Regions from separate parts of the Mesorhizobium sp. M1295 genome, predicted to be linked through region 3. Evidence: riboswitches for the same ligand, from Rfam matches in the RefSeq annotation. Region 3 holds a riboswitch; each other region holds the start of a gene.
The links. A riboswitch is a leader RNA that binds a small molecule or an ion and turns the genes downstream of it on or off. The one in region 3 is predicted to bind cobalamin.
Positions count from the first base shown of each region.

Region 1: linked by a shared signal. The riboswitch ahead of metE (5-methyltetrahydropteroyltriglutamate--homocysteine S-methyltransferase) and the one ahead of NKH29_RS01415 (CbtB domain-containing protein) in region 3 are both predicted to bind cobalamin.
Region 2: linked by a shared signal. The riboswitch ahead of NKH29_RS22275 (ABC transporter ATP-binding protein) and the one ahead of NKH29_RS01415 (CbtB domain-containing protein) in region 3 are both predicted to bind cobalamin.

Region 1 covers NZ_JAMYLU010000029.1:48,073-57,713, reverse strand. The annotation lists gene pdxR (MocR-like pyridoxine biosynthesis transcription factor PdxR) at 1-1,460, opposite strand, end outside; gene NKH29_RS28575 (trans-sulfuration enzyme family protein) at 1,535-2,767, shown strand; gene NKH29_RS28570 (dihydrodipicolinate synthase family protein) at 2,820-3,722, shown strand; gene NKH29_RS28565 (FMN-binding negative transcriptional regulator) at 3,757-3,975, shown strand; gene metE (5-methyltetrahydropteroyltriglutamate--homocysteine S-methyltransferase) at 4,074-6,419, opposite strand; cobalamin riboswitch at 6,515-6,715, opposite strand; gene NKH29_RS28555 (hypothetical protein) at 6,770-7,216, opposite strand; gene NKH29_RS28550 (hypothetical protein) at 7,267-7,521, shown strand; gene NKH29_RS28545 (helix-turn-helix transcriptional regulator) at 7,839-8,672, opposite strand; partial or broken gene NKH29_RS28540 (MFS transporter) at 8,885-9,641, opposite strand, start outside.
Region 2 covers NZ_JAMYLU010000017.1:33,048-42,688, reverse strand. The annotation lists gene groES (co-chaperone GroES) at 1-83, opposite strand, end outside; gene NKH29_RS22285 (bifunctional helix-turn-helix transcriptional regulator/GNAT family N-acetyltransferase) at 312-1,247, shown strand; partial or broken gene NKH29_RS22280 (GyrI-like domain-containing protein) at 1,285-1,623, opposite strand; cobalamin riboswitch at 1,705-1,910, shown strand; gene NKH29_RS22275 (ABC transporter ATP-binding protein) at 1,935-2,489, shown strand; gene NKH29_RS22270 (hypothetical protein) at 2,530-2,718, shown strand; gene NKH29_RS22265 (ABC transporter substrate-binding protein) at 2,715-3,659, shown strand; gene NKH29_RS22260 (FecCD family ABC transporter permease) at 3,689-4,690, shown strand; gene NKH29_RS22255 (MarR family winged helix-turn-helix transcriptional regulator) at 4,772-5,251, shown strand; gene NKH29_RS22250 (HlyD family secretion protein) at 5,248-6,426, shown strand; gene NKH29_RS22245 (DHA2 family efflux MFS transporter permease subunit) at 6,730-8,265, shown strand; gene NKH29_RS22240 (EAL domain-containing protein) at 8,439-9,641, shown strand, end outside.
Region 3 covers NZ_JAMYLU010000001.1:290,072-299,712, reverse strand. The annotation lists gene cobO (cob(I)yrinic acid a,c-diamide adenosyltransferase) at 1-240, opposite strand, end outside; gene cobU (bifunctional adenosylcobinamide kinase/adenosylcobinamide-phosphate guanylyltransferase) at 242-763, opposite strand; gene NKH29_RS01420 (CbtA family protein) at 756-1,538, opposite strand; gene NKH29_RS01415 (CbtB domain-containing protein) at 1,554-1,733, opposite strand; cobalamin riboswitch at 1,770-1,965, opposite strand; gene NKH29_RS01410 (aromatic ring-hydroxylating oxygenase subunit alpha) at 2,106-3,299, shown strand; gene NKH29_RS01405 (MFS transporter) at 3,278-4,477, opposite strand; gene NKH29_RS01400 (heparan-alpha-glucosaminide N-acetyltransferase) at 4,725-5,723, shown strand; gene NKH29_RS01395 (methyltransferase family protein) at 5,740-6,246, shown strand; gene NKH29_RS01390 (MerR family transcriptional regulator) at 6,266-6,652, opposite strand; gene mgtE (magnesium transporter) at 6,792-8,210, opposite strand; gene NKH29_RS01380 (hypothetical protein) at 8,488-8,709, shown strand; gene NKH29_RS01375 (SRPBCC family protein) at 8,907-9,389, opposite strand; gene NKH29_RS01370 (ArsR/SmtB family transcription factor) at 9,386-9,641, opposite strand, start outside.

The DNA of each region.
Region 1 (9,641 bases), on a different contig from region 3:
GCTCGCAGGATCTCAACGCCCTTCTCGATTTGCCGAATGCTCAAGGCGGCATAGCCCATGACAAGCCCCACGCGATCGATGTGGCCTTCGTCCGATTGCCGCTCGTAAAGGGGCGAGATCAGGTGCAGCCCCAGGCCCGCGCCTCGGGCGGCTTCGACCAGGGTCGTTTCCCGCGATCGCGGCAGTTCGTCGAACCAAACGACGACGTGCAGACCAGCCTCTGCTCCCTGGACAGCGATGCGATCTCCGAAGCTGCGCCGCAAGGCGCCCAACAACGTCTCCCGACGCTCGCCGTTCAGCCTGCGCACACGCCGCACATGGCTTTCGTAGCCGCCACTCTCGATCAAAGAGGCCAGAGCCTCCTGTTCAGCCACCGGCGAATGCCGGTCCGCGAATTGTTTGGCGGTTGCGAAGACCTCCTGCAATTCCGGCGGGACGACGAGGTAGCCGATACGCAGCATCGGCGAGAGCGTTTTGGAGATCGTGCCGAGATAGATGACAGCCCCGTGGTCCTCGAGACTGTGCAGCGGAGGGACCGGATTGATGTCGTAGCGATATTCGCTATCGTAGTCGTCCTCGATCACGTAGGCATTGTTGTGCCGCGCCCATTCCAGAAGCTGGTGGCGGCGCGTGATCGGCATGACGCCGCCCAGCGGAAACTGATGCGATGGCGTGACATAGGCCAGTCGTGCCCCGATCCCCGCCAGCAACTCCGTCTTCATCCCGTCCTCGTCGACGGTGACCGGGACGGGCGAGGCACCCGTACTGGCAAAGACCTGACGCGCCATCCTATAGCACGGGTCCTCGATGACGAAGCGGTCGGCGGGATCGAGAAGCAGGCGAGCGCACAGATCTAGGCCCTGCTGCGAACCGTTGACGATGATGATCTGCTCGAGGTCGCAGCTCAGGGTTCGGGCGCGCCAGAGATAGCCCTGGAGCGCCTGGCGCAGCCGGCGCGAGCCGCGAGGATCGTCATAGGCAAGACGCAACGGGCGCTGCCCCATCGCCTTGCTCATCGCACGTTTCCAGACCAATGCGGGGAAGTCTGACGGCGCCAGGTCGCCATAGCGGAAATCGACCTTCAGTCCAGTCGGCAGATAATCCGGCCAGGGCGGCGTAACGCGCAGTCGTTCGCCATAGGCGGACAGATGAACCGGGCCGACTCGTTTCGCGACGGTGCGGCTCGTCTCAGGACCGATCAGCGAGGATGCAACGCGAGGTCGTGCGCCTTGACGGACTTCGATAAAACCTTCCGCGGTCAGTTGGTCATAGGCGACCGTCACCGTCGTTCGCGAAATCCCAAGGTCATTTGCCAGGCCGCGGGAGGACGGCAGCTGACTACCGGTTTCATAGACGCCGCCGAGGATTTGCTCGCGAAGAGCCTCGTAGATCTGGCGTGCACCCATCGCGTGCGAGCGACCTGCAGAACCGGCACTTGAAGACTGGACCATTTCATTCATCGCCAACTGGATATTTCCCATTGGCCAGTTTGCCGTCAATCTTTCGGAAACCCAAGAAAGATCTTAGAGGCCGAATGACCCGTTCCTATCAATCCGAAACCGATGCTCTCACGCGGTCGCTCAACGACACCGGTCCCGGATTCGCCACTCGGGCGATCCATCATGGCTACGATCCGGCCGGCTTTTCCAATGCCGTTCAGCCGCCAGTCTTCTTGACCTCGACCTATGGATTCGAAAGCGTGGCAGCGAACGAGGCCGCCGCCGCGCTTGGCGGAAGGCTCTATGCGCGCGAATACAATCCGACGACGGAGATCCTCGAGCAACGGCTCGCCAATCTGGAAGGAGCCGAGGCAGGTTTGGTCGTTGCCTCGGGGATGGCGGCTTTCGGCACACTGATCTTGTCGCTCCTGTCCCAAGGCGATGAACTCATCGTCCACAAGACACTTTATGCGAACACGCTTGCCATGGTCGAACAGGCGGTCCCCCGCTTCGGCATCAAGGTCGTCGCGGTCGACCTGTCCGATCCTCACAATCTCGATGCCGCGATCACCGAGCGGACCCGGCTTGTTTTCTTCGAGACGCCGGTGAATCCGCTGAGCCGCATCCTAGACATCGCTGCCATTGCCGAGCGCGCCCACGCGCGCGGTGTAAAGGTTGCAGTCGACAGCACCTTCGCCTCCCCCGCGCTCCAGCGGCCGCTCGAACATGGGGCAGACCTCGTGCTCCACTCGCTGACCAAATACATCAATGGGCACGGCGATGCCCTTGGTGGGGCGATTCTCGGCGACGCGCAAACGCTCCGCACTCTGCACGAAACGGGCCTGCGCTACATCACCGGCGCAGCGCTCTCGCCCATGTCAGCCTTCCTGATCCTGCGCGGTCTGAAGACGCTCACGCTGCGCATGGAACGGCACAGCGCCACGGCCCTTGCGGTGGCTCAGGCGCTCGAGGCGCACCCGGCGGTGGCATGGGTGAGTTATCCCTTCCTCGACTCGCACCCTGATCAGGTGACGGCGCGAAAGCAGATGTCCCAAGGGTCGGGCATGTTGGCCTTTGGCCTCCACGCTGGGTTCGAGGGCGCGCGGCGGATGATGGACCGGCTCAACCTGATCACCCGGGCTGTCAGCCTCGGCGATGCCGACAGCCTCATCTATCATCCGGCAAGCCTGACCCGTGCTCGTCAGCCGATCCGCAAGGATGCGCATCTGGCCGATGGAGTCGGCGAGGACCTCATGCGTCTCTCGGTGGGTCTTGAAGACGCCGAGGACCTGATCGCCGACATGCGGCGGGCTCTGGACGCCTTGTGATGACCTGTGGTCCGGCCAGTCCCGCGCTCGCGTACAAACCCGGAGCCTTGCCATGGCATTCCTGAGCGGCCTTTCCGCGTTTCCCATCACGCCGACCGATCGTGACGGCCGTGCCGATACCGTTGCTCTGCGCAAGCTGATTGCCAGGCTTTGCGCCGCTCAGGTCGATTCCATCGGTCTTCTCGGCAGCACCGGCACATACATGTATCTGACGCGCGAGGAACGGCGACGGGCGCTCGCCGAGACCTTGGACGAAACCGGGGGACAAATGCCGGTCGTGGTGGGTGTGGGCGCGCTCCGCACCGACGAAGCAGTGAGGCTCGCGCAGGACGCTAAGGCCCTTGGGGCTGCCGCGGGGTTGCTTGCCGCCGCCTCTTACACCCCGCTCACTGATGACGAGGTGTTCGAACATTTCTCGACGGTGGCGCGCGAAAGTGGCCTTCCGATCGTCATCTACGACAATCCAGGAACGACGCATTTCCATTTCACCCCAGCACTCGTCAGCCGCCTGGCAAAGGTGGGTGGGATTGTCGCTATCAAGAATCCGACAGACAAGGGCGATGCGATCAAGAGCCATCTGGCCGACCAGAGGCGCACTGTGCCGGAAGGGTTCTCGATCGGCTACAGCGGCGACTGGAACGCTGCAGAGGCCATGATCGCTGGCGCTGACACATGGTACAGCGTCCTCGCGGGCATCTTGCCCGAGGTCTGCACAAAGATCGTCACAGCGGCGCAGCAGGGCGATGCGGCCGAAGCGCGACGGATCGATGCCGCGCTAGCCCCGCTCTGGAGCCTCTTCAAGGAGTTCTCGAGCCTTCGCGTCGTCTATGCACTTGCCGAATTGCTCGACAGTTGCCGTGCCGACCCCCCGCGTCCCATCCTGCCTCTGCCCTCAGCAGCGAAGCGCCAGATCGCCGCCGCGTTGGAACGCTTGCCATCGGATGTCAACCGGTGAATAGCGAACCCGGCGGCCAGTGAAGGAACCTGTCATGTATGTACCCGCGCATTTCGATGAACCGAGCCGAGAAGTCCTTTACGAACTGATCGAGAACAGCGCACTTGGCATGCTGATAACCCATGGCCGGAGCGGTCTCGACGCCAATCACATCCCCTTCGAAATCGACACGTCACAGGGAGAAAACGGTTCCCTTTATTCCTGCGCGATTAGTACACGTGCCGAAGGAAAGTGCACTTTCTCGCTCGAGTGACTTATTTCAAAGGATGTGATCGCGTTTTGGCACATTCACGGCCCACATGCGGCAGCCGCTAACTCACCACATGGTGAGCAACCAGGAAACCTTCCGGCCTACACTTTCTCCCGGAGCGCGCGTGCTGCAGCAACCATGTTCATGAGGGCAGGGCGGACCTCCTCCCACTTGCGGGTTTTGAGGCCACAGTCCGGGTTTACCCACAGTTGGGCATCGGACAGTCGCTCGCGGGCAAGCATGACGAGATCCGAAATCTCGCCGACTTCCGGGACCCGTGGTGAGTGAATGTCATAGACTCCGGGCCCGATTTCATTCGGATATTTGGAGCTCGTGAAGGCGTCCAGCAGTTCCATTTTCGAGCGCGACGTCTCAATCGAAATGACATCCGCATCCATTTCAGCGATCGCGTCGATGATCTCGTTGAACTCCGAATAGCACATGTGGGTATGGATTTGAGTCGCGTCCTTTACACCCGTTGAAGCGATCCGGAAGCATTCGACAGCCCAGTCGAGATAGTCGTTCCAATCAGACTGGCGCAGTGGCAATCCTTCGCGAAACGCGGCCTCATCGATCTGGATCATCCTTGCGCCGGACCATTCGAGATCCGTCACTTCGTCGCGGATGGCGAGCGCGATCTGGCGGCATGCTTCGGAGCGGGGTACGTCGTCGCGAACAAATGACCAGTTGAGAATGGTCACTGGGCCTGTGAGCATTCCCTTCACAGGGTTTTCCGTAAGCGACTGGGCGAACTGCCACCAGCGCAGCGTCATCGGATTGGGCCTCGATACGTCGCCGAAGATGATGGGGGGGCGCACGTAACGCGACCCATAGCTCTGCACCCAGGCATGCTGGGTGAAGGCGAAGCCGGACAGCTGCTCGCCGAAATGCTGTACCATGTCGTTTCGTTCGAACTCACCGTGCACCAGCACGTCCAGCCCGATCTCTTCCTGCCAGCGAATTGCAGCCTCGATCTCCTTCTTCAGGAAGGTCTCGTAGTCGACATAGCTCAGCTGGTCCTTCGCATGAGCGGCCCGCGCCCTGCGTACCTGCGGCGTCTGCGGGAAGGACCCGATGGTCGTCGTCGGGAACGGCGGCAGCCCGAGCGTGCCGGCCTGGACTCTGGAGCGCTCGGCAAAAGCGCTCTCTCGTCGCTTCATGCTGTCGTCAATGCTGGCGATCCGCCCCTCAACCAGCGGGTCATGGATCTTCGTGGATGTCACGCGAGTGGCGGCAGCCTCGGCAGACGCTTTCAACGCGCCTGCCACCGCATCCCTGCCTTGGGACAGGGCCCGGGCAAGCAACACCAACTCGTCGGTCTTCTGGGCCGCGAAGGCGAGCCACGACCTGATGTCCGCGTCGAGTTCCGTCTCCATGCGGAGGTCGATCGGCACATGCAGCATCGAGCAAGAAGGCGCGATCTCGACGCGGTCCAAGGGCCAGCCGGCGACGATCGGTTTGATGCGGTCGAGAATGGCGGGCAGGTTCGCACGCCAGACGTTGCGGCCATCGATCAAGCCAAGCGAGAGCACCAGATCCTTCGGTGCGAGCCGACCCACCGTTTCCAGCTGCTCGGGAGCGCGCACGAGATCAATATGCAGCCCGGCCAGGGGCAGAGAAACCGCGGTTTCGAGATTGTCTCCCAGCGGCCCGAAATAGGTAGCCAGCATGATCTTCAGCTCGGGCGCGGCTTTCGACAGCTGGCCATAGGCGAATTCGAACGCAGCTCGTTCGTTCAGGTTCAGATCGAGGACAAGCGCTGGCTCATCGATCTGCACCCAGTCGGCTCCAGACAGCTTCAGCCTCTGCAGGAGTTGCTCGTAGACGGGCAGCAGCCGCGGCAGGAGCGCGATGGGATCGAATCCTTCGGCAGGCGATTTCGCCAGCTTGAGGAAGGTGATCGGTCCAAGGATGACTGGGCGTGTGTGAACGCCGAGAGCTTTAGCCTCGATGAAGTAATCGACCGGTTTCGTCGACGAGAGGGCGAACGTCTGATCATCGTTGAGTTCCGGCACAATGTAGTGATAGTTGGTGTCAAACCACTTGGTCATTTCCATCGCGGTTACATCAGACCGATGAGCCGCCTGCTGGTGACCAGCGTGTCGACAATCCTCCGTCTGACCCTGGTTGCCCCGCGCCATTGCGAAGTAGATGTCAAGTGGAACCTCGCCGCTATTCCAGCCGTAACGGGATGGAACGGCGCCGACCATGGCTGCGGTGTCGAGCACATGGTCGTAGAGCGAGAAGTCGTTCGACGGGATTTTCGACACGCCGCGATCGTGCTGCTCCTCCCAGCTAGCGGCACGGAGCGCCTTCGCGGTCGTGAGAAGGTCGGCAGCGGACGATTTTCCGGACCAGTAGCTTTCAAGCGCGAATTTCAGTTCTCGCCGACGACCGAAGCGGGGCACGCCGAGCGTTGCTACAGGAATTTGCTGAGAGACAGTCATGCCAGACCCCGATGGTTGGGGCGTCGGTGACAAGGAAGGCGCTAGCAGGCCGGCACGAACGCCAGGCTGCAGCGGCCACCGAGACACCCCGCCCGTGGACGTAATTCGCCGTGGCAGGTCTCCTGGCTCGCGGGGTCATAGCCTCTACCCGTCTTCCCAAGGCTATTCGCCTCAGTGACATGAGTGGGGTTGGCTCGCCGCTAACAGTTGCGGGGGCAGCGCCGGCATCGCACCGGCTTCCCTCTTAGCTCCGCTGCGGCAGCGCCGTACGGAGAACCACGACGCGGGAGACAATTACAGCAGTTCGCTTCTTTGTCAACGCCGCATAAAGAAATGTTTATGTCGTTATGTTAAATTTCCGTTGGCATGTTCCAAAGGTCGCCTCGAAAGCGAAAACTGTGGAAGCCTTGAGCGGCCGGTAAATCAAAGCGATGACGCACGGCGCCCTTGTCCAGGAGGATAGGAGTTCGTCGGCTGCCGGCAGCAAACATACCGGCAAGCGCCGTGGTGCTGCTTAGCGCATCATGCGAACCACCTCGGCGTCGAACTTCGGCTCCGAGGTTCCGACCGCTTGGTGATCTGCTCGCGACCATATTCGGCTCAATGGCGAGGCTGTTGCCCATGTGGAAGCTGTTGGCCGTGATGCCCTCGGTGATATGACACAACGATTTCGGGGGGAGCACACCGAGGCCAGGCGCAGCGGCGTGTTGCGAAGTGATCGAGGCCAATGTCTCGAACTGCTTGTTCGCAGCCCACCGGCTCAAGGTAACCCGGCTCAAACCACCGGGCCAGCTCAAGTCCTGTCCAAATGAGGCCTGAGCGGCAAATCGTCGTGCACGCGCACGGTTTGGCGTTCGATCTTGTGATGCGTCTTGGGCGGACAATCGCCACGGTGCAGCGCGCAGAAGCGGTCCCCAATTGGGAAGCCGAGGGCGGTGAGGGCAAGCCAGCGCCACAGGCGGAAGGGGACTTGGACCTGTTTGCCCTGCTGGACCACAAGTTCGCGACACAGGGCCTCAAGGAGAAGACCAAGAGTGATTATGCGCGGGACCTCGCCAAATTCATCAAAAGCAGCGGGCAGTCAACGTTCGGCGCCGATTGACATGGAGATAGCCATCGCGGCGGACCGCCCAGGCGGACCGCAAGCCGGAATACAACCGGGTGCAGGCGGCCAAGCTCGTCCACAAGATGGCGTCGGGCACACACCGGCGATGGGAGAGCGGACCGTGGAGTGCAGGAACTTCACGCCTATCCACGCTCCCGTGGACGTGTCCTGCGGCACATCGGCAGCGATATTGAGGAGGCAGTTGAGCTTCTGGTCGAGCACTCTTACCTGCCACTACCTACGCTTAACGTCATCTCGTACTGAAAACGCACCACGCAAGGTCGAGATGTAACATGCGCCCTTCGTGGATGGTTCTAAGCTTCCTCGGGCGCGGTCAATCTGTGATAACGGTCGCTTGGAACCTCCATCACCGCGACGCGATCAAGGTTGGCGTATCGCGCTCGGTAGTAACCTTCTTCCTCCACTTCGGCGAAACTACACTGGGGAACGTCAAAAGTCGCAGCTTCCAATCCGAAGAAAGTCGTAGCGGTTTCTTCATCCAAGAAGTTCCACTCATCTTCTCCGTCGTCATATGTGACGCGAACATAGGAGGCCATGCGCACGGCTTCCTGATCACCCATCTCTGCGATAATGGCATCGCATTCTTTCTTCAGCTTTCCTGAAACCTCACCCTTATCCCAGTCATCCAAAGCCCGATAGATTTCTGGATGATAATACTCTGGCATCTCCTCTACATCGTCACCGATAAGCTCAATGGTGCGGACATATTGCGGATTTATCAAGAGTATTTTGTTGTCAAGGCTCCAACAATACAGCCATGGCCTGCTTGTGTTATTTCTACGAAGATTATGAAGTTCCTTCAACTGACGTAAAATCGATTCACGCGCCTTTTCATCGATAGGATATTGGCGGCTGCCAACAGTCGTCTTGATTCTGAGCGTGCCGTATCGCGTTTCGGCATCGGCAATTGCAAACGGGCTCGTGCGCCACTCCTCGACATCAATCTTCCAGCCCAGCAGCTCCTCGACCGTGCATTTCAACGTGAGACAAAGGTCCTTGATCTGCTCGACGTTCAACTGCGTTTTGCCTGTTTCCCAACGGGCCACAGTCTGTTGCGTCGTTGCCATCTGCTCTGCCAAATCTTTTTGAGTCATGCCCAGTCGAACCCTAAGCTCTTTCATGTTCATAACTCACCTCGCGTGTTCAACACACGCATTGTGGATGAATTAATCTAACACGTCAAGCGTGTTCAAAAATCGCAGCATGTGTTTTTAGGGCGTCTTCGAGGCTCCAGCAGCCGTTCGTGACCACTTGCGCAAGACACAGGGCTGGTACACAGCACGAATGGGCGATCAAAAATTACTGCTGAAATTCAGATAATTATTGTGGTCGAGTCTGGATCTCTCTGATCGACACGATAGTCGACCATCACCATGATCGGACCGCTTCGTGGCCGCAGGTCAAGTTGCAGCGTCGGTTCGCTGAACTTGTTGGTCGGATCCAGATTGAGCGTTTCAAAATCCGGCTGACGCAGAAGGATGCCCATCAGTCCCCCAATCACAAGAACCAGCTGGCGGACGAGCAAGGCTCCCGAAACACCTTGGACATCCGCCAGTTCGCCCCAAAGCCAGCTTCCCGCCGCCATGCCGCCGTATGTGGCCGTCTGATAGAGAGAGGGCGCGTCCAACCACCCACCGCGGCGCCGAAAGCTGCACTGTGACGTTAAACAGCGAGAATGATTGAATCCAGGCCGCACCGGCTGGCATGAGGTTGAGACAGCTCAGCCCAACGTGCTCGCTCCATGCCCGAAAGAAGCAGCTGATCGCCAATACAAAGAACGCACCGCGAATGACCCATTCGTTGGAGAGAACTTCTCGGACCCGCCCGATGAGGAGCGCGCCGCAAATCGCTCCCAGGCCGAAGAAGCCGAGCATCACGCCGTAGGTGACTGCGGTCCCTTTGATCTGTTCGCGAGCGACCAACGGCAGGAGAGCCAAAATGACAACGGCGGTGAGGCCGAAAATGAAACTCCGGCACATCACCTTGAGAAGGTTCGGCGACAAGAGCACGTAACGCAAGCCCGCCGCCATCGCACTGCCGAAAGCCTCCCGCGGCAGCGCTTGTCGTGCCCGTTCGGCTTTCCATCGCAACAGCGC
Region 2 (9,641 bases), on a different contig from region 3:
ATCCCGCCCGCGGTCTTGGATTCGGATTCGACCCGACGAACGACCACGCGGTCATGAAGCGGGCGGAACTTCGACTTTGCCATTTTTTATTCCTCGATGAGAATGGTGAGAACAGTTCCTCCGTCCGGCGGCGCCGGACATGGTTAGCACTCATCTTGGGGGAGTGCTAACGTGGCGCTGAAATAGTCTGGCAACTCGCGCGAGTCAAGGCGCCCGGTGAGCATCATCAGAACAATTGCTTCAAACGGATGCTTCAAACAGATACTTGACCAAGTCAACTAAATGGCTGATCTTACCGGCAGGAGGATGCCATGACCATTCATCATCACCCAGGCAAGGAGCGGATCGACGCGGTGCGAGCCTTCAACCGCTTCTATACCCGCCAGATCGGGCTGCTCGACGAAGGGCTGCTGAAAAGCACCTTCTCGCTGACCGAGGCGCGGGTGCTCTATGAACTGGCGCATCGCGATGGCCTGACCGCCACGGACCTTGGGCGCGATCTCGGCCTCGATCCCGGTTATCTCAGCCGGCTGCTGAAGAAATTCGAGGAACGTCATCTGGTCGAGCGCGCCACGATCGAGGCGGATGCAAGGCGTTCGTCGATCGCCCTGACCAAGGCCGGGCGGCAGGCTTTCGCGCCGCTGAACCAGGGCTCGCACGACCAGGTCGCGGCATTGCTCGACCGGCTTTCGGTTCCCGAACAGGACAGGCTGGTCAAGGCCATGCAGACGGTGCAGCGTCTGCTGGGCGCGACCGCCGAACCCAACATTCCCTACACGCTGCGGCCTCTGCAGGTCGGCGACATCGGCTGGATCATCCATCGCCAGGGCCTGCTCTACGCGCAGGAATATGGCTGGGACGAAACCTATGAGGCGCTGGTCGCTGAAATCCTCGGCACATTCGTCAAATCCTTCGATCCGAAATGGGAACGCAGCTGGATCGCCGAGCGGGAAGGCGAGGTCGTCGGCTCCGTCTTCGTCGTGCGCCAGTCGGACGCGGTGGCGAAATTGCGCCTGCTCTACGTCGAGCCCTCGGCGCGAGGTCTCGGCATCGGCAAGCGGCTGGTCGAGGAATGTATCGGCTTTTGCCGCGCCACGGGTTACAGGACACTGACGCTGTGGACCAACGACGTGCTCGCCGCCGCCCGCCACATCTATGAGTCTGTGGGCTTTAAATTGACCAACGAGGAGTGCCACCATTCCTTCGGCAGGGATCTGGTCGGCCAGAACTGGAACCTGGAACTGTAGCAGCGCTTCCGGCGCTTCGGCGTCGGCCTGCCGTGCCTCACCCTTTGATCGGTATCCAGATTTCCAGCCCGCCATTGCCGCTGCGCGGATCAAATTCGGGGCCGTAACGCTCGAATTCCGGCGCATCGGCGATCTCGTGCCCAGAGGCTGGCAGCCATTTGTTCCAGATCGTGTTGACCGTGCGGCGGATGGTCGAGATATGGTCACGATGGGCGAACACGCCGTATTTCTGCGCCGGCACGCGCACACGCCAAAACTCCCTCGGCAGGTCCGAAAAATCGGACACTTCGACGCCAGCGATGTAGTCGAAATTGCCGGCGTTGTCGCCGTTGACGCAGACGCCATAGGCGACGTCGCCGATCTCGCCAGGAATGTCCTTTTAAATGTAACGTTATTACATCACGAGGTCTATATGGCTCCTTCTGACAAGACTTATTGCGCTGTGATTGGCGGAAAACTAGGGTGGCTGACTGATGGTCCCCGAGTCGCAAGGCAAGGGGTGAAAAGGGAACACGGTGAGATCCTTTGGATCGAGGCCGTGGCTGCCCCCCGCAACTGTAAGCGGCGAGCAAAATCCGAAATGCCACTGGCCGGCAAGGCTGGGAAGGCAGGATGGCGCAAAGACCCGCGAGCCAGGAGACCTGCCATCAGCATGAGTTGACCGGACGGGGTGTGCCGGGAGGAAACGTGGACATCGGTCGTGTCGGCCGGTGCCTGGTAAGCGCGGTGAGCCTTTCGGTAGCGGCGGGCGACCGCCTCGCCATCATCGGCCCCAACGGCGCCGGCAAGACGACGCTGCTGCGCATGCTATGCGGTACGCTGCGGCCAAGCGCGGGAGATGTGAGATTTTCCGGACGCCGGCTGGAGAGGTTTTCGGCCGCCGAGCGGGCACTGCACATGGCGGTCGTTGGCCAGACCGATCAGCCTGATCCGCGGCTTGCCGTGATCGACTACGTCGAGCTTGGGCGCGTCCCGCATGCCGGCTTGCGTCGGTGGAGCGAGCAACGCGACATCGTCATTGAAGCACTTCGCAGAACCGGCCTGCTGCCGCTGCTCGGCCGCACGATCGGCTCGCTATCCGGTGGCGAGCGGCAACGCGCCCAGTTGGCGCGCGCCATCGCCCAGGAGCCCAAAATCCTGTTCCTCGATGAACCGACCAATCATCTCGATCCGCGCGCCCGCAGCGACCTTCTCGAACTCGTATCGCAGTTTGGCATGACCGTCGTGGCGGTGCTTCAATGATCTGTCGCTTGTCACGCCATTTGCCACCAGGGTCGCGGTGATGAACGAGGCCCGCCTGCAGGCACTTGCCAGTCCGCGCGAGGCGCTGACCAAGAAGTTGATCCGCGAGATTTTCGGCGTTGACGTGCTTTGGCTGCGCCATCCCACCGAAGACCGCGAACTCACGGTCTTCGACGTTCCGAACCGCGCCTCTTCACATCCCGATTTGACCAAGGAGCAACATCCGTGAAACGCCTCGTACTGTCTTTTGCCTCCCTCCTACTTGCCCAGACCGCCTTCGCTTTCCCGGTAACCGTTGATAGCTGCGGCACGCCGCTGACGTTCGACGCCGCGCCGAAGCGCGCCGTCATCCAAGATCTGAACATGGCGGAGATGGCCTTCGCGCTGGGGCTGCAACCATCGATCGTCGGCCTGACCGGCATCACCGGATGGTATAAGGTCGGTCCGGAATTCAAGGCCGAGCAGGGCGCGATCCCGGAACTCGCGCCGAAATACCCGACCCTCGAAAACCTCGTCGCCGTCGAGCCCGATTTCTTCTTCGCCGGCTGGTATTACGGCATGAAGCCTGGCGGCGAGGTGACGCCCGATACGCTGGCCCCGCACGGTATCAAGACGCTGGTGCCGACGGAAAGTTGCGTCCATCTCGACCAGAACCGCCCCGCAGCCTCGATGGACCTGCTCTATGGTGATGTCGAAAAGCTGGGCAAGATTTTTGGCAAGGAGGCGGAGGCGGGAAAGCTTGTTTCGAACTGGAAGGCGCAGCTCGCCGATATCACGGCAAAGATCGGCGACCGCACGGGAACGCGTGTGTTTCTTTACGACTCCGGCGAAGACAAACCCTTCACATCAGGCAAGTTCGCGATCCCCAGCGCCATGATCGCCGCAGCCGGCGGCGACAACATCATGGCCGACATGCCGACGAGCTGGGGCAATACGGATTGGGAGACGGTGGCGGCCCGCAATCCGCAATTTCTTATCCTGCTCGACTACCAGGACGGCGGCTACAGAAAACTGCTCGATTTCCTGAAAGCTCATCCGGCGATGAAGGAGACTGAGGCGGTCAAAAATGAGCACTTCATTGCGCTGCGCTATGCCGAACTGACGCCTGGGCCTGCCAACATCGAGGCGATCGGCAAGATCGCCAGGGCGATGCACCCGGAAGCTTTCTGAGCTTGCGCCAGAGAGCGTTCGAATTGGCGATGACAGCAGGAGCAGCAGCGATTGCCGCTCTTGCTCTGCTGTCGATTGCCTATGGATCGACGGTCATCGCGTTGAGCGACGTGATTGCTGCGCTCGGACATGCCGCCGGGCTGGACGGAGACATCGTGTCCGGTCCGGCCGGCAAGATCCCGATTGCCAAGATCGTCCTCGATCTTAGGCTACCGCGCACGATTATGGCCATCTGTGTCGGCGCCGGGCTGGGCGTCATCGGCGCGCTGCTGCAGACGGTAACGCGCAACGACCTCGCAGATCCGTTCTTGTTCGGCCTGTCGTCCGGAGCCGCGGCCGGCGCGGTTTCCGTCATCACCATTTTTGGCGACCATTTCGGTATCTGGACGTTGCCGGTCGCGGCCTTCACGGGCGGCGTATTGGCCGCCGGCATCGTGCTTTTGCTGGTTTCGCGGGTGAGGGGGCAAGGCCCCGAACGGCTGATCCTCGCCGGGCTTGCCGTCTCGTTCATGTTCACCGCCTTGACTAACTATCTCGTCTTTGCCGGAGACCAGCGCGCCGCTCACTCGGTGTTGTTCTGGACGATGGGCGGGCTCGGGCTGGCCCGTTGGGACAATATCGAGCTGGCTGCTCTGGGCGCAGGCACCATCCTTGTTTATGGACTTTGGAACCACCGCCGGCTCGACGCTTTCCTGGCCGGCGAGAATGCCGCTGAAAGCCTCGGCGTCCCGGTTGCGCGGATGCGCAGGATGACATTTCTCGTCGCCGCTTTCTCGACGGCGATCCTTGTCTCGGTCGCAGGCGTCATAGGTTTCGTTGGCTTGATGATCCCACATCTGTCCAGGACCCTGGCCGGCCCGCTTCATCTGCGCCTGATTGCAAGCTGCGCCCTCTTCGGAGCGGTGCTGTTGCTGGCAAGCGACCTTCTCGCGCGCACGCTGCTGCCGCCGCAGGAACTGCCGATCGGCATCATCACCAGTTCGGTCGGCGCTTTCTTCGTGGTCACGATGCTCATTCGCAATCGCTCATGATGTGACTGCCATGCACACTTACCGGCTTCTGGCACAATCCGGCTCCTTGAATTATGAGCACGCTTATTATATATGTCGCTCATGGTTTCCGACGGCATCGACAGATTGGGCTTTTTGATCCACGACGTGCAGCGCCTGATGCGCAAGCGCTTCGAGGCGCGCGCTAGTGGTTTCGGCCTTTCTTCGGCGCAATGGCGGCTTCTGGTCCGTGTCGCCAAGGAGGCGGGTGTCGCGCAGGCGCGGCTTGCCGAGCTTCTCGAAATCGAGCCGATCAGCGTCTCGCGCCTTGTCGATCGCATGGAGGAGGGCGGCTGGATCGAGCGCCGTCCCGACGCAACCGACAGACGAGTGCGCATGATTTTCCCGACCGCCAAGGCGAACGCAGCCTACGCCCACGTCAAGAGCCTTGCCGGCGAGGTGTATGAGGAATCGCTCGTTGGCGTTTCGCCGGAAGATCGCCGCGTCCTGGTCAAGGCGCTGGAGACAATGGTGCAGAATCTTGCGGATGGTGAGACGCCGCCCTCGGAAAAAGTGAAGAATACGGAAGGCGCAGCAGCATGAACGCGGTAGCCAAAGTAGATAAGAATGCGGCCAAGCTGGAGATGGAAGCTCCCGCGAAGCCGGCGGCAGCTCCGGTAACGGTCGCTCCGCAGGTAGCTCCGGCGCCAGTGGCGCCGAAGAAGAAGCGTCGTGCCGGCCGCTTCCTTTTGATGTTTGTGCTGCCCGCTGCGTTGATCGCCGGCGGCAGCTATGTCTGGGTGACCGGCGGCCGCTATCAGGAGACCGAGAACGCCAATCTGCAGCAGGCCAAGGTGTCGATAGCCGCCGATACGGCGGGCCGCATCGTTCAGGTCGACATTTTCGACAACCAGTCTGTCAAGCAGGGCGACGTGTTGTTCGCTATCGATCCCGAGCCCTACCGGATCGCATTGGCCCAGGCCGACGCGGCGGTGGCTGGCGCACGGCTCAATGTCGAGCAGCTGCGTGCGGCCTACAGCCAGGCGCTGGCGCAGGAGAAGTCCGACGAAAGCCAGGTCCAGTACGCGCAGTCGCAATATGACCGCGCCGCCGACCTTGCCCGCAAGGGCATCAACGCCAAGTCGTCTCTGGACGAAGCCAAGAACGACCTCGACAAGGCGAAGCAGCAGCTGGCCATGGCCCAGCAAGGGATCGCCAGCGCCAAGGCGGCACTTGGCGGCAATCCCGACATCGAGACCGACAAGCATCCAACGGTAATGGCGGCGCTCGCCGCACGCGACAAGGCGGCCTACGATCTGGTCCAGACCACGGTCAAGGCACCTGCCGACGGCATCATCAGCCAGGCCGGTTCGTTCAAGGTCGGCCAGTATGTCGGTTCGGGCACGCCGCTGTTTTCGCTGGTCGAGACCGGCGACACCTGGGTCGACGCCAATTTCAAGGAAACCCAGCTCACCAACATGAAGCCAGGCCAGAAGGCCGAAATCATGGTCGATACCTATCCGGGCAAGACGTTCGAAGCCACCGTCAAGGCGATCGGCGCCGGCACCGGGGCCGAGTTCTCGCTGCTGCCCGCGCAGAACGCGACCGGCAACTGGGTCAAGGTCACGCAGCGCATTCCGGTCCGCCTGGAATTGACCGATGCCGACGCCAAGACGGCGCTGCGCACCGGCATGAGCGCGACGGTCACGGTGGACACCGGCGTTTCCCGCGGGCTGCCGAGCATTTTCCACAGCGCGACGGCAGGCGAGGCCAAGTAAAGAGGCCGAACAGCGGCCGCATAGCAAACAGCGAGATGGATGCAGGATTGGTCCGAGGGAGACGCAGGAAAAGTTGAATGCGTAGACGCGCTGCGCTGTAGCCTGCCTGAGCAGACAACGCGCGCAGGATCTTCGGTCCTCAGGTTTCCGGGCGGCAGGCGCCCGCTTTGTCGAGACGCTCAGTCGATGTAACCCCCACATCGATGCTCGCGTCCCACCGCGATGAGGGTCTCTCTACAGCGGGGCCTCGCCGTCCGGAAACCTAATGTACACGTTTTTGTTACCTGCTGGAAGTTTTACGTCATGAGCAGCCCAGAACCCTTTCGCGAAGTGCCGCACCGCGGCCTGATCACAGTTGCGCTCATGCTGGCGACGATCATGCAGGCGCTCGACACGACGATCGCCAACGTTGCGCTGCCGACCATGACCGGCGATCTCGGCGCCTCCCCCGACAACATCAACTGGGTGCTGACCTCCTACATCGTTGCCGCCGCGATCATGACGCCGGTGACCGGCTGGCTTGCCGACCGCTTCGGTCGCAAGGAACTGTTCCTGACGGCGGTGGTCGGCTTTACCGTCTTCTCCATGCTGTGCGGCATCGCCTGGAGCCTGGAGACCATCGTTCTCTTCCGGCTGATGCAAGGCGTCTTCGGTGCGGCCATCGTGCCGCTGTCGCAGACCTTCCTGCTCGACATCAACCCTAGGGAACGCCACGGCCAGGCCATGGCCATCTGGGGCGCCGGCATCATGCTGGGACCGATCCTTGGCCCGACGCTGGGTGGCTGGCTGACCGAGAATTTCAACTGGCGCTGGGTGTTCTTCATCAACCTGCCGGTCGGCATCATCGCCTTCCTCGGCATGGCCGCATATCTCCCCAGCGTTGCCCGGCGGGTGCGCAGCTTCGATTTCTTCGGCTTCGCCATGCTCTCGCTCGGTGTCGGCGCGCTGCAACTGATGCTCGATCGTGGCGGTGAGGTCGACTGGTTTTCCTCGATCGAGATATGGATCGAGCTTGGTCTTTCCATCACCGGCTTCTGGGTATTCACCATTCACACGTTGACGGCGGAGCACCCCTTTATCGACCCGAAGATCTTCCTCGATCGCAATTTCGTCACCGGGCTGGCGTTCATTTTTGTCATGGGCGTGCTCATTTTGGCGAGCATGTCGCTGCTGCCGCCAATGCTGTCGACCATCTTCGGCTATCCGACCCTCACTATCGGCATCGTCCTGGGGCCGCGCGGTGTCGGCACGATGATCGCGATGCTGTTCGTCGGGCGGATCATGCACAGGATCGATGCCAGGATCCTCGTCGTGATCGGCTTCCTGCTGACCGCGCAATCGCTCTACACGATGTCGAGCTTTTCGCCGCAGATGGACAACTGGCTCATCCTCAGCTCCGGCGTCATCCAGGGCCTTGGAATGGGAATGGTGTTCGTGCCGCTGTCCACCGTGGCCTTCGCCACGCTCGACGCACGCTTCCGCACCGATGCCACGGCGTTGTTCAGCCTGGTGCGCAATCTTGGCTCGTCGATCGGCGTGTCGGTGGTGACGGTTCTGCTGGTACGCAACACACAGATCAACCACGCTGAGCTCTCGGCCTATATCAATCCGTTCAATCCCAACCTCTGGGCGGCGTCGCCGGCAGCGGCGGGCGGCGATCCGACGGCGCTGTCGCTGATGGATGGCATGGTCAATATCCAGGCGATGATGGTCTCCTACGTCAATGACTTCAAGCTGCTGATGATGATGACACTGCTTGCCGTCCCGTTTGTTTTCCTGCTGCGCAAGCCAAAGGCTGCGCCGCCCGCCGGTGGAGCGCCTGCCGCGCATATGGACTAAGTCTCACGGCTCCGGCAACCGCGACTGGCTCACGGCTTCCGTTGCCTGTGCCGGTCGGGTCGGCATTAAGCCGGTTCACCTGCCATTAGTATATCCCGACCAATATGCACTCGCTTTTGGGTTGAAGGCGAGCCTCCTTTGCTTGCCTCAAGCATCAGCGGGAGGAACTGTGTTTGGCCACGAAATCATCCAGGCAAACCGCCGAAGTGCCCGAATCCGCCAATTTGACGACGCTGGCACAACTGGCGACTGCCTCATATGAGGCGCTCGAGCGCGAGCTTCGCGCCACGATTGCAGCGCTTCAGGACCAGGCACTGCGGTTCCAGACCGCGATCGAGAACATCTCGCAAGGCATCTGCTTTTTTGACGCCGATGAACGGCTGATCCTGTGCAACCGGCGCTATGCGGAAATCTATCGCCTTGCGCCGGAGCAATTGCAGCCGGGTGCGGCGCTGCGCGAAATCGTCGAGCGGCGCGTCGCTGTCGGGACCTCGGCAATGAATGCGGACGCCTATCTGGCGTTGGCCCGGGCAGTCAATTCGGGCACTGCTTCGGGGAACTGGACAGCCGAGCTCGCCGATGGCCGGACAATTCAGGTCTGCCATCAACCGATGCCTGACGGCGGCTGGGTGGCCACGCACGAGGACATCAGCGAGCTCAGCGCCAACCGCTTGGTCGTCGACGAGCGTATCTCCTTGCAGACGCTGATCGACCTGGTGCCTGACTACATGTGGGTGAAGGACACCGAAAGCCGCTTCGTCGTCGCCAACCGAGCCATTGCGTCCGACAGCGGTCGAGACAGCACGAGCGACATGATCGGCCTGAGCGACTTCGACCTTCACGCGCCGGATCTTGCGCAGAAATTTCGCCTCATCGAGCAGCAACTGATGCGCGACGGACAACCGATGATCGACGAGGAGGAGTTCGTCGTCGATGCGTCAGGCACCGGCAAATGGTTCCTGTCGACGAAACTGCCGTTGCGCAACGTTCAAAACAACATTTTCGGACTCGTCGGCATTGCCCGCGACATCACTGCGCGCAAGCGGGCCGAAATCCTTCGCGACGGGCAGGCGCATATCCTCGAGATGATCGCAAAGAGCGCTCCCCTCGAAGACGTGCTCGAGCGGCTCATGCGTCTGGTCGAGTCCCAACTGGCGGGGATATTCGGTTCGGTCTTGCTGCTCGACAAGGATGGCAGCCACTTGCGCCACGCCGCCGCGCCGAGCCTGGCGAAAGACTACACCGACGCCGTCGACGGCGCCGCGGTCGGCCCTCGGGCGGGGTCTTGCGGAACGGCGGTCTATCGGCACGAGCCGGTGATTGTCGCTGACATCATGCAGGATCCGCTTTGGCAGGATTATCGCGAACTCGCGCGG
Region 3 (9,641 bases):
GGTGTGCCATTTGCCTTTGATGAACTGGACGACGCCGACGCGCTTGCCGTAGCCGAGCATTCTGAGCGCCAGCCCGAAGGCGGCCGTGGTCTTGCCCTTGCCCGGACCGGTGTTGACGATCAACAGCCCTTTCTCGACCGTCTTGGCTGCAACCTCGGCGTCCTGCACCGCCTTGCGCTTGGCCATCTTCGCGCGGTGGCGTTCCTCGTCCTTGGGATCGATGTGGTCGGTATCAGCCATGTCATTTCACCCTGAGCGGCAGCCCCGCCACCATCAAAAGCACGGTGTCAGCGACGGCGGCAACGTCCTGGTTCAACCGGCCGGCCGCGTCGCGAAACCGTCTTGCCAGCGCATTCTCCGGCACGATGCCCTGGCCGACCTCGTTGGACACCACGAACCAGGGTCCACGCGGCCGCGACAGCACATCTGCCAGCCTTCGGCATTCGGCCTCGACATCATGTTCGGCCAGCATATGGTTGGTCAGCCACAGCGTCAGGCAATCGATCAGCACCGGCTGGCCGTCAGGCAGTGCCTCGATCGCGCCGGCAAGGTCGAGCGGCGCCTCGATGGTCGTCCAGCCGGCGCTGCGGCGCGAGCGGTGCAGCGCGATCCGTTCGCGCATCTCCTCGTCATAGGCTTGCGCCGTCGCGATATAGCTCCATGGCGCCGGACAGGCACTCACCAGCCTCTCGGCATGCACGCTCTTGCCGGAGCGCGCACCGCCGATGATCAGGGTCAGCGCCCCGGCAGCGCGGTCAGGCAAAGCTGTCGCGCAGGCTGGTCGCCGTGCCGGTGAAGCGGCCGCGCACCACGCCGACGACCGCGCCGAGCACCAGCCAGAACACCAGATTGGTCAGCGTCACCGCCACCACGAACTGATGATGCAGGCCTTCCGGGATTGTCGTCTCGAAGCTGTCGGGCTGCGGCGCGCCGACAATATGCGGCGCCACCATCAACGCCACCGCAAGGACCGCCAGCGGCAGCGATCTGCGGAAGGCGAGCAGGCCGAGACCGGCGGCGGTCGCCACCACCGTTGCCCACCACCAGATCTGGCGTTGGACAAGGTCGGCCGCCGGCATTGCCGGCAATTCCGGCGGCAGGCCGAGGCCCGGCGCCAGCGTGAACACGGCAAAGCCGGCAAGCCCCCAGAACAGGCCCTGGCGCCAATTGCCGATGCCGCCGGCGAACTCCGAAACCGCAACCAGGACCAACGCGAAGCCGATGCCGGTGACGATATTGGCAACGACGCTGAAGGCAAAACGTTCGAAACCGTCGGCCGGCGCCCAGCCTTCGTCCTCCGCCGGAGCCATTGCTTCAGCCGGTGCCGGCGCGGCGCTGCTTATAGCCATCGTGCCCCCGGCGTTTTCGACCGGTGCCGCAGGTGCCGCGGCATGGTCATGGCCGCCGCCGGCCTGTTCGTAGACTTCCGCCTTCAGGATCAGCGGCACCGTGGCATAGGCCTGCATGCAGGCGAGAACGACGCCGGCCACGAGCCCTGCGATCGCCGCGATGAACACGACGTTGCGAAACAGTGTCATGATGTCAGCCCCTTGTCAGTGGCAGGGAAAGCCCATCGAGTGGCGATAGTCGTGGGCGGCATTGTGGACCGCATCGATGTGCGAGAAGCCGACAAAGCCCATGACGAAAATGCCGAGGAATGCAGCAAGCGCCAGCTGCATGAAACGCGACTGCGAGGAGACGGAAGCGCCGAGCGAGACGGAAGCGGTATTCATGTCTTGTCCTTTCGCCCTCCACCCGAGGGCATAGAAGTCAGTTTCCTGTCGCCGGCAGGTCTCCTGGCTCGCGGATCAGCGCCCTTCCCCACCTTCCCGAAGAAAATCTTCAGTGGCATATGGAGAGGACTACCGCACACAGTTGCGGGGGCAGCCACGGCATTGGGCAAGAATTTCGCCCGCACCGCATTCCCTCTTGGTTCCAAACGGAACCGACGACATCAGCGACTATAGGCAGAATCGCCGCGCCCGGCAAACCAAATTCCGCCGGATCGTGTGGCGAATGCGCCGCCTCGCCAAGCTCGCCGGCCGGCGCCGCAATTGACAATTCTCACAGCCGGGTGTCGGCTGGCGGATGGGGAGGAAGCCGGCATGCAACCCAGCCCGAATGAGCGCGGTCCCTATAACGGCCTGACGCGGGCCGAGCCGACGCTGCCGTCATCGGCCTATTGGGACATCGCAGGCTATCAGCGCGATCTCGAGGCCATCTGGTATCGCAATTGGCTGCTGGTCTGCCGCGAGGCCGACCTTGCCCATCCGCTGGCTTTCAGGACGTTTCGCATAGGCACGCAGGAGGTCGTCGTGCTGCGCGACGAGACCGGCGAATTGCGCGCCTTTCACAACACCTGCCGGCATCGCGGCTCGCAGCTTTGCCAGCAGAGCGAAGGACGGCTGAAGGCGCGGCTCATCACCTGCCCCTACCACGCCTGGTCCTATTCGCTGCGCGGCGATCTGGTGCGCGTGCCGTCGAAATCGCTGCCGGACGGTTTCGACAAGGCCGATCATCCGCTCTACCGCGTCGCGCTTTCGGTGTGGCGCGGTTTCGTTTTAGTCAACCTCGCGCAAGACGCTGCCGGTTCGGCTGAAACATCCTTCGATCCGGCATCCGGCAACCTCGCCAACTGGCCGCTGGAAACGCTGCTGAGCGGCCATGTGCTGCGCAAGGTTATGAACTGCAACTGGAAGATATTTTGGGAGAACTTCAACGAGTGCCTGCACTGCCCTGGCGTCCACAAGGACCTGTCGCGGCTGGTGCCGATCTATGGCCGCGGCCTGATGGGCCGGCACGACGACCCCGAATGGGCGCGCCACGCCGACAATGACGCGCCGGAATTTGCCGGCGGCTTGCGGGCCGGGGCCGAAACCTGGTCGCGCGACGGGCGCGTCCACGGCTCGGTCTTTTCGAGCCTGACGCCGGCCGAGCGTGCTGCCGGGCAGACCTATGCCACCAACTTGCCGTCGATGTTCGTCGTCGGCCATGTCGACTATGTCAGGACCGTGCGGCTGGTGCCGCTTGGGCCGGAGCAGACCGAACTCACCGCCGAATGGCTTTTTTCGCCCGAAGCGCTCGTCGATCCGGCTGCGGATATCGACAACATCGTCGCCTTCGGTACCCAGGTGCTGGAGGAAGACGCTGATATCTGCGAGGTCAACCAGAAGGGCCTGCGCTCGATGCGCCATAAGGCCGGCGTGCTGATGCCCGAGGAATATGATTTGCACCGCTTCCACAACTGGGTGCGCGAGCGGCATGCGGCGCTTGAACATCAAAGCGATTTGGGCAGATAGCGCCAAGTGACGAAGCCGCAGACCGCCGCCAGCAGGCCGAGCGTCGCGAAAACCGCGCCCAGGCCGAAGAACGCCAGCACCACTGAATAGACCAGCGGCGGCGTCAGCTCGGAAAAGTCGAGATAGGTGCGGTAGACCGCCGCCATCTGCGCCCGCTCATACGAGCGCACCGAGCGCATGAACGCGGTCGAGCCCAGCGCATCGAGCGCGATGGTGAAGAAGGCACCGCAAAGCAGCAACGCGCCGGTGACGAGCGGCGCGGCCTCGCCGACGGCGCCGGCCGCCAGCAGCGTCGCCGACATGGCGAAATAGGCAAACGTCATGGTGCGCCGGCCGCCGAAACGCTTTCCCGCCCTGCCCCAGAAGATGGCCATGAACAAAAGCGCATTGCCGGCCGAAACCAAGAGGCCACCGGCGAGCTCGCCCTCGCCGGTGATCACCATGAACAGCGGCCCATAGACAAAGAACGTCGTCCAGAAGCAGGAACGGCCGAAGGCGATCAGCCAGGCCAGCCTCAGCCTTGGCTGCGCGACGAAGCGGCCGATATTGGCCAGCGGATTGACCGGCCGCGTCTTGCCCGGGCGGATCGACGGGTTGTCGCCAAGCCGGCAGGTCCAGAACAGCGCCAGCAGGGCCATGGCGAAGACGGCCACCGCGCTATGCGCGGCATAGATGCCGAAACGCGTGTAGAGGAAAATGCCGAGCGTCGGCCCGGCGGTCCAGGCAAGCATCGACCACGCCATGCGCAGCGACTCGGCCTGCATGAAATCGGTCTTGCGGATGTGGTCCATGATGTAGAGGTTGAGCGTGATCGCCAGCGCGCTGGCGCCGATGACGCGGCAGAGCATGCCGACCGTTTGGCCAGCAAGCGTATGAGTGACGAAGAACAGCGAGCCGACGGCCAGCAGGCAGGCACCGGCGGTATAGACCCAGCGCCGGGCAAAGCGCCGGATCAACATCGGCATGAACAGCGTCGCCGAGAGGCCGAGCATTGCCACGACCGTGTAGAGGATCGAGACGATCTGCTCGTTGTGCAGGATCTCATAGGCCTGGATCGGGATGACGCTGGAGACGGTGGCGCGCGCGAACGATTCGACCGCATAAAGCGAGGCGAAGGTGCGTGCATCCGCCGGCCGCAAGTCCGCAAGCCAGATAGGATGGCGCACATGGGTAGCCATTGCTTTCCCCGAAGCAGAATCGCCTAAAGCAGGGTTTGGAGCACAAATCTGCCGCGGCGATTCCTGGCCGGGTAACAGGAAACCGACGCCTTCACGGCAAAAAGCGAAGCCGGCCAAAGGCTTTCCGGCTCTGGCCTAAAGCGAGTTCTAATGCTGACCCGCGCCAACGCGACGCGAGGACTGCTTCTTTTGACGGTGGCAACCGTGATAGTCGTCTTGCCGGGGCTGAACCAAGACAGCGAGACCGATGAGCATCGCCACGCCGACCACCGCCGTTCAGGATCAACCGAAGGCGAAGCGCATCGCCGCCATCGACATCGCACGCGGCATCGCTTTGCTTGCCATGGCGAGCTATCATTTCACCTGGGATCTCGAATTTTTCGGCTACACCGATCCCGGCCTCACCGCCTTCGGCTGGTGGAAAATCTACGCGCGCTGCATCGCCTCGAGCTTCCTGTTCCTGGTCGGCGTCAGCCTCTATCTCGCCCATGGCAAGAAAATCCGCTGGACAGGCTTCTGGAAGCGCTTCGCCATGGTTGCCGGGGCGGCTCTCGCAATATCGCTGGTCACCCGAATCGCCACGCCCGACGGCTTCATTTTTTTCGGCATATTGCACGAGATCGCGCTCGCCAGCCTGCTCGGCCTGGCGTTCCCGCGGCTGCCGGCGCTGCTGACGCTGCTTGTCGCGGCGTTTGTCATCGCGGCGCCCTTCTACCTCAGATCCGAGGCCTTCGATCATCCGGCTTTGTGGTGGGTCGGTCTATCGGCGACCAATCCGCATTCCAACGACTATGTTCCGCTGCTGCCCTGGTTCGGCGCCGTGCTTGCCGGCATCGCGGTTACCAAACTCGCCGCCACCTCCGGCGTGCTGACCCGGCTGTCGGCCATGACGCCCGGCCGCTGGGCAAACCCGCTGGTCTTCATCGGCCGGCACAGCCTTGCCTTCTATCTGATCCATCAGCCGCTGCTGATCGGCTCGGTCTGGCTGTTTTCGCAATTCATGCCTGCGCAGGTCGAAAGCAGGGAGATGAACTTTCTGAAATCCTGCCAAATATCCTGCGAGCAGGCGCGCGACACCGAGTTCTGCTCCAGCTATTGTGCCTGCATGCTGGATACTCTCCAGGGCGAAGCCTCGCTTGACCGGCTCTACAGCAACGACCAGTCTCCGGAGTGGAAGGCGCATATTGGCGAGCTCGCCAGCACCTGCACCGCCCAAACCGAGGCGGCGGAACCGAGAACGCGCTAATCGAGGGAGGACAGCAATGAGCGACAGTCACCCGAAACCCGTGCAGCAAAATCCTGGGCAGCCGAAGCTGGGGCACATCCCATGGCCGCCGCTGATCTATATCGCCGCCATCATCGTCAGCGTCGCGCTAGGGTTTCTCTATCCACTGCCGTGGATCGGCGATCTTCTCGGCGACATCCTGTTCGCCGCCGGGCTTGTGGGGCTGTTGGCGGTCGCCGCGCTCTGGTTCACGGCAATCCGCACCATGATCCGCGCCAAGACGACGCTCAACCCGAACGGCGTGCCGGACCATCTGGTGACCACCGGACCCTTCGCCGTCAGCCGCAATCCGATCTACCTCGCCAACACATTGCTGCTGGTCAGCCTCGCCTTTGTCTCGGGGATCGCCTGGTTCCTGCCGCTGGCGGTCATCGCGGCGTTCCTGACGCAGAAGCTGACGATCGAGAGCGAGGAGAAGGTGCTGACGGCCAAATTCGGCAAGAAGTACCGGGACTACGCCAAAAGGGTGCGGCGCTGGATTTGAGCCGAGGCTGACACCGCGCTTACGTGGTGACGCCGAGTTCAACCAGCCGCTCGACGCAGGATTCCTCGGCCTGGTCGAGCTCGGCCAGGGTCTCCTCGAGGTCGCGGCGTTTCTGGCGAAGATCCTCGCGCTTTTCCTCGATGCGCTTGATCATCAGCTTGAGTTGCCCAACCTCGCCGGGCGGCTCCCTGTACATCTGGATGATTTCGCGGATCTCGTTGATCGAGAAGCCGAGCCTCTTGCCGCGCATGATCTGCCGGATGAGATGCCGGTCCGACGGACGGAACAGCCGGGTGCGGCCGCGCCTTACCGGCTGCACCAGCCCTTCGTCCTCGTAGAAGCGTAACGTCCGCGTCGACACGTCGAATTCGCGGGTCAGCTCCGTGATCGAATAATATTCCCGCATCGTCACTCCAATGCCCCGGCCACGCCGCGAGTTCCAACTGGCCGGCGCCGCCGGCGCCCAGGCGCGTACCAGAATCGGCGGACAAGGCACCTTTCAAAGCCTCGCATGGCATTTACGTAAAAGTCAATTGAGGTGCCGTTCAGCCTACGCCGAACCACCATGTGGCAAGCCCGAGAAAGGCAAAGAAACCGACGACATCGGTGACCGTAGTGACGAAAACCGCCGAAGCCACAGCCGGGTCGATCTTGAAGCGGTCGAGCAGCAGCGGGATCAGGATGCCCGCCAGAGCCGCGACGAACATGTTGATGATCATCGCCGCCGCGATGATGCCGCCGAGATTGCGATCGTGGAACCAGGCAGCCGCGACGATGCCGATCAGAATGGCGAAGATGATGCCGTTGATGAAGCCCACCCCGATTTCGCGGCGGATGATGCGGCCGGCATTGTAGATGTCGAGGTCCCTCGTCGCCAGCGCCCGCACCGTGACGGTCATGGTCTGCGAGCCGGCATTGCCGCCCATGCCGGCGACGATAGGCATCAGCACCGCCAACGCCACGATATGCTCGATGGTGCGGTCGAACAGGCCGATCACCGAAGCCGCGAGGAAGGCCGTCAAAAGGTTGATCAGCAGCCACGGCACACGCGAGCGCGAAGTCGAAAGGATGCTGTCCGAGAGTTCTTCGTCGCCGACGCCGCCCATGCGCAGCAGATCTTCCTCGGCCTCCTGCTGGATGACGTCGACGACGTCGTCGATGGTCAGCACGCCGACCAGCCGCTCGTTCTCGTCGACGACGGCAGCGGACAGAAGATCGTATTGTTCGAATTCGCGTGCCGCCTCCTCCTGGTCCATGGTGGCCGGGATGGCATGCCTGGTCTCATGCATGACCTCTTCGACCTTGACCGAGCGCTTGGTGCGCAGGATCTGGTCGAGGTCGATGGCGCCGAGCAGCTTGAAGCTCGGATCGATGACGAAGATCTGGCTGAAACGGTCGGGAAGGTTGTTGTCCTCGCGCATGTAGTCGATGGTCTGGCCGATCGTCCAGAATGGCGGCACCGCGACGAACTCCGTCTGCATGCGGCGGCCGGCGGTCTCTTCGGGATAGTCGAGCGAGCGCCGCAGCCTGATCCGCTCGGTGAACGGCAGTTGCGACAGGATCTCGTCCTGGTCCTCCTGGTCGAGGTCCTCGAGGATGTAGACGGCATCGTCGGAATCGAGCTCCTGCACGGCCTGGGCGATCTGCGCATTGGGCAGATTGTCGACGATGTCGCGCCTGATCGCCTCGTCGACCTCGGTCAGCGCGGAAAAATCGAAATCCTTGCCCAGCAATTCGACCAGGGCGCGGCGCTGTTCCGGGTGCAGCGCCTCGAGCAGGTGGCCGAGTTCCGACTGGTGCAGATCGTCGACTTCGCGCTTCAGCGTCAGCGTATCGCGATCGGCGATCGCGGCACCGATCTGGGTGAGAAACGACGACAGGATGACGCCGTCCTCGTCATAGATGTCGGCGCGGCGCTCCTCAGCGGCCCTGGCGCCGGTCATGTGTTCGTCCTGGCCTTCCACCAGCGCCTCCCGCCATCGGATTTCCGGATAAGGTGCCTGTCAGGTCTAGACCATGATCCTGAAAAGTGGAAACCGGTTTTCCGAAAAGATCATGGTCAAACACAAGGATGGAGCGGCGGCGCGACTTGGCTTGAGCATCGGCCTCTCTGTGCGCAACCGACGGATATCAGGCGACCTTGCGAGCTGCCGGTTGCCCAAGATTGATAATTCAAGATTGATAATTAGAGGATTCTAATTTAGCATCTCTATAATTACCGGTAATAAAGGGAGGGTGTTTATGGGGAAGTATCTATTTACCAGTCTTGCGTTGGTTTGTTCGGGAATACTTTTGAACCCGATTACCGCCGATGCAAAGGCCTTCAAATCTTTTCAGGGCAAGGAATGCAAGCCTGACTACAAACGGCTTTGCCCAATGACACCGATCGGCAAATGCGACCTTCAGAGCATGATCGAGCAGTTGTCACCCGCCTGCAAGGCTTTCGTCGAGAAGCACCGGTAATCCAGCTCTGCCATCGCCGCCGACCAACCGCCGGGTAGTCCGCGACAACGCCAGGTGTGGTGTGCCCCGGTCGGGGAATCGGTCGCCCAACAACAACAGTCCCGGTGGTCGGGCACAACGGCATATGCTGCACCGGGAATGAGGCGAGGCCGACGGTGCGACGGCCTCGCTGGATATCGGGCTTAGAGGCCTGCCGATCAGGCAGCGTAGCGTTTGGCCTCAGCCGCGTAGGCGCCAAGGACACCGCTCCAGCCACGCTCCGATTCGAAGGCCTGGCGCGCTGCTTCTGCGGTCTCGCCCATGTTCTCCAGAAGCCGGTGCTCGAGTTCCACCCGCGTCGAATTCTCGCCGAGCGCGACAAAGCGGATGTCGACCTCGGTCAGCAATGCCGGATCGTAGCGCCAGTCGGCCCCGATACGCCAGGCGCGCGTCAGCCTCGACGGCGGATCCCAGGCGAGAACCTCGCCCCAATCGCATTCTGACCCATCCTCGCCGATCTCGTACCAGCGGCCGCCGGCTTTCGGTTCGATCACCGCGGTCGTCAGGGCGGATTTGCCGATCGAGTGCGAAGCCGGCCACCACCGTCCGAACCCTGTCGTGAACACATCGAATGCCTTGTCGCGCGGCACCTCCACGGTCACCGACTTCCTGACCGGTGCGGGCTTGATCATGGTCGTCATTTCCTCTTCTCCTTGCTGTTGTCGACTTCCCGTTTGAAGACGTCGAGCGCATCGCCCCACATGCGATCGAGCCAGGCGCGCATCTCGCCGAGCCCATGCGGGTCGAGATGATAGATATTGCTGGCGCCCTTGGGCTCGGCACGGACCAGTCGGGCTTCCTTCAGCACTTTGAGGTGCTGCGATACCGCCGGCTGCGAGACCGGAAGCACCCGCGTCAGATCGATGACCGAGCGCGGCCGATCGGCGATGAGC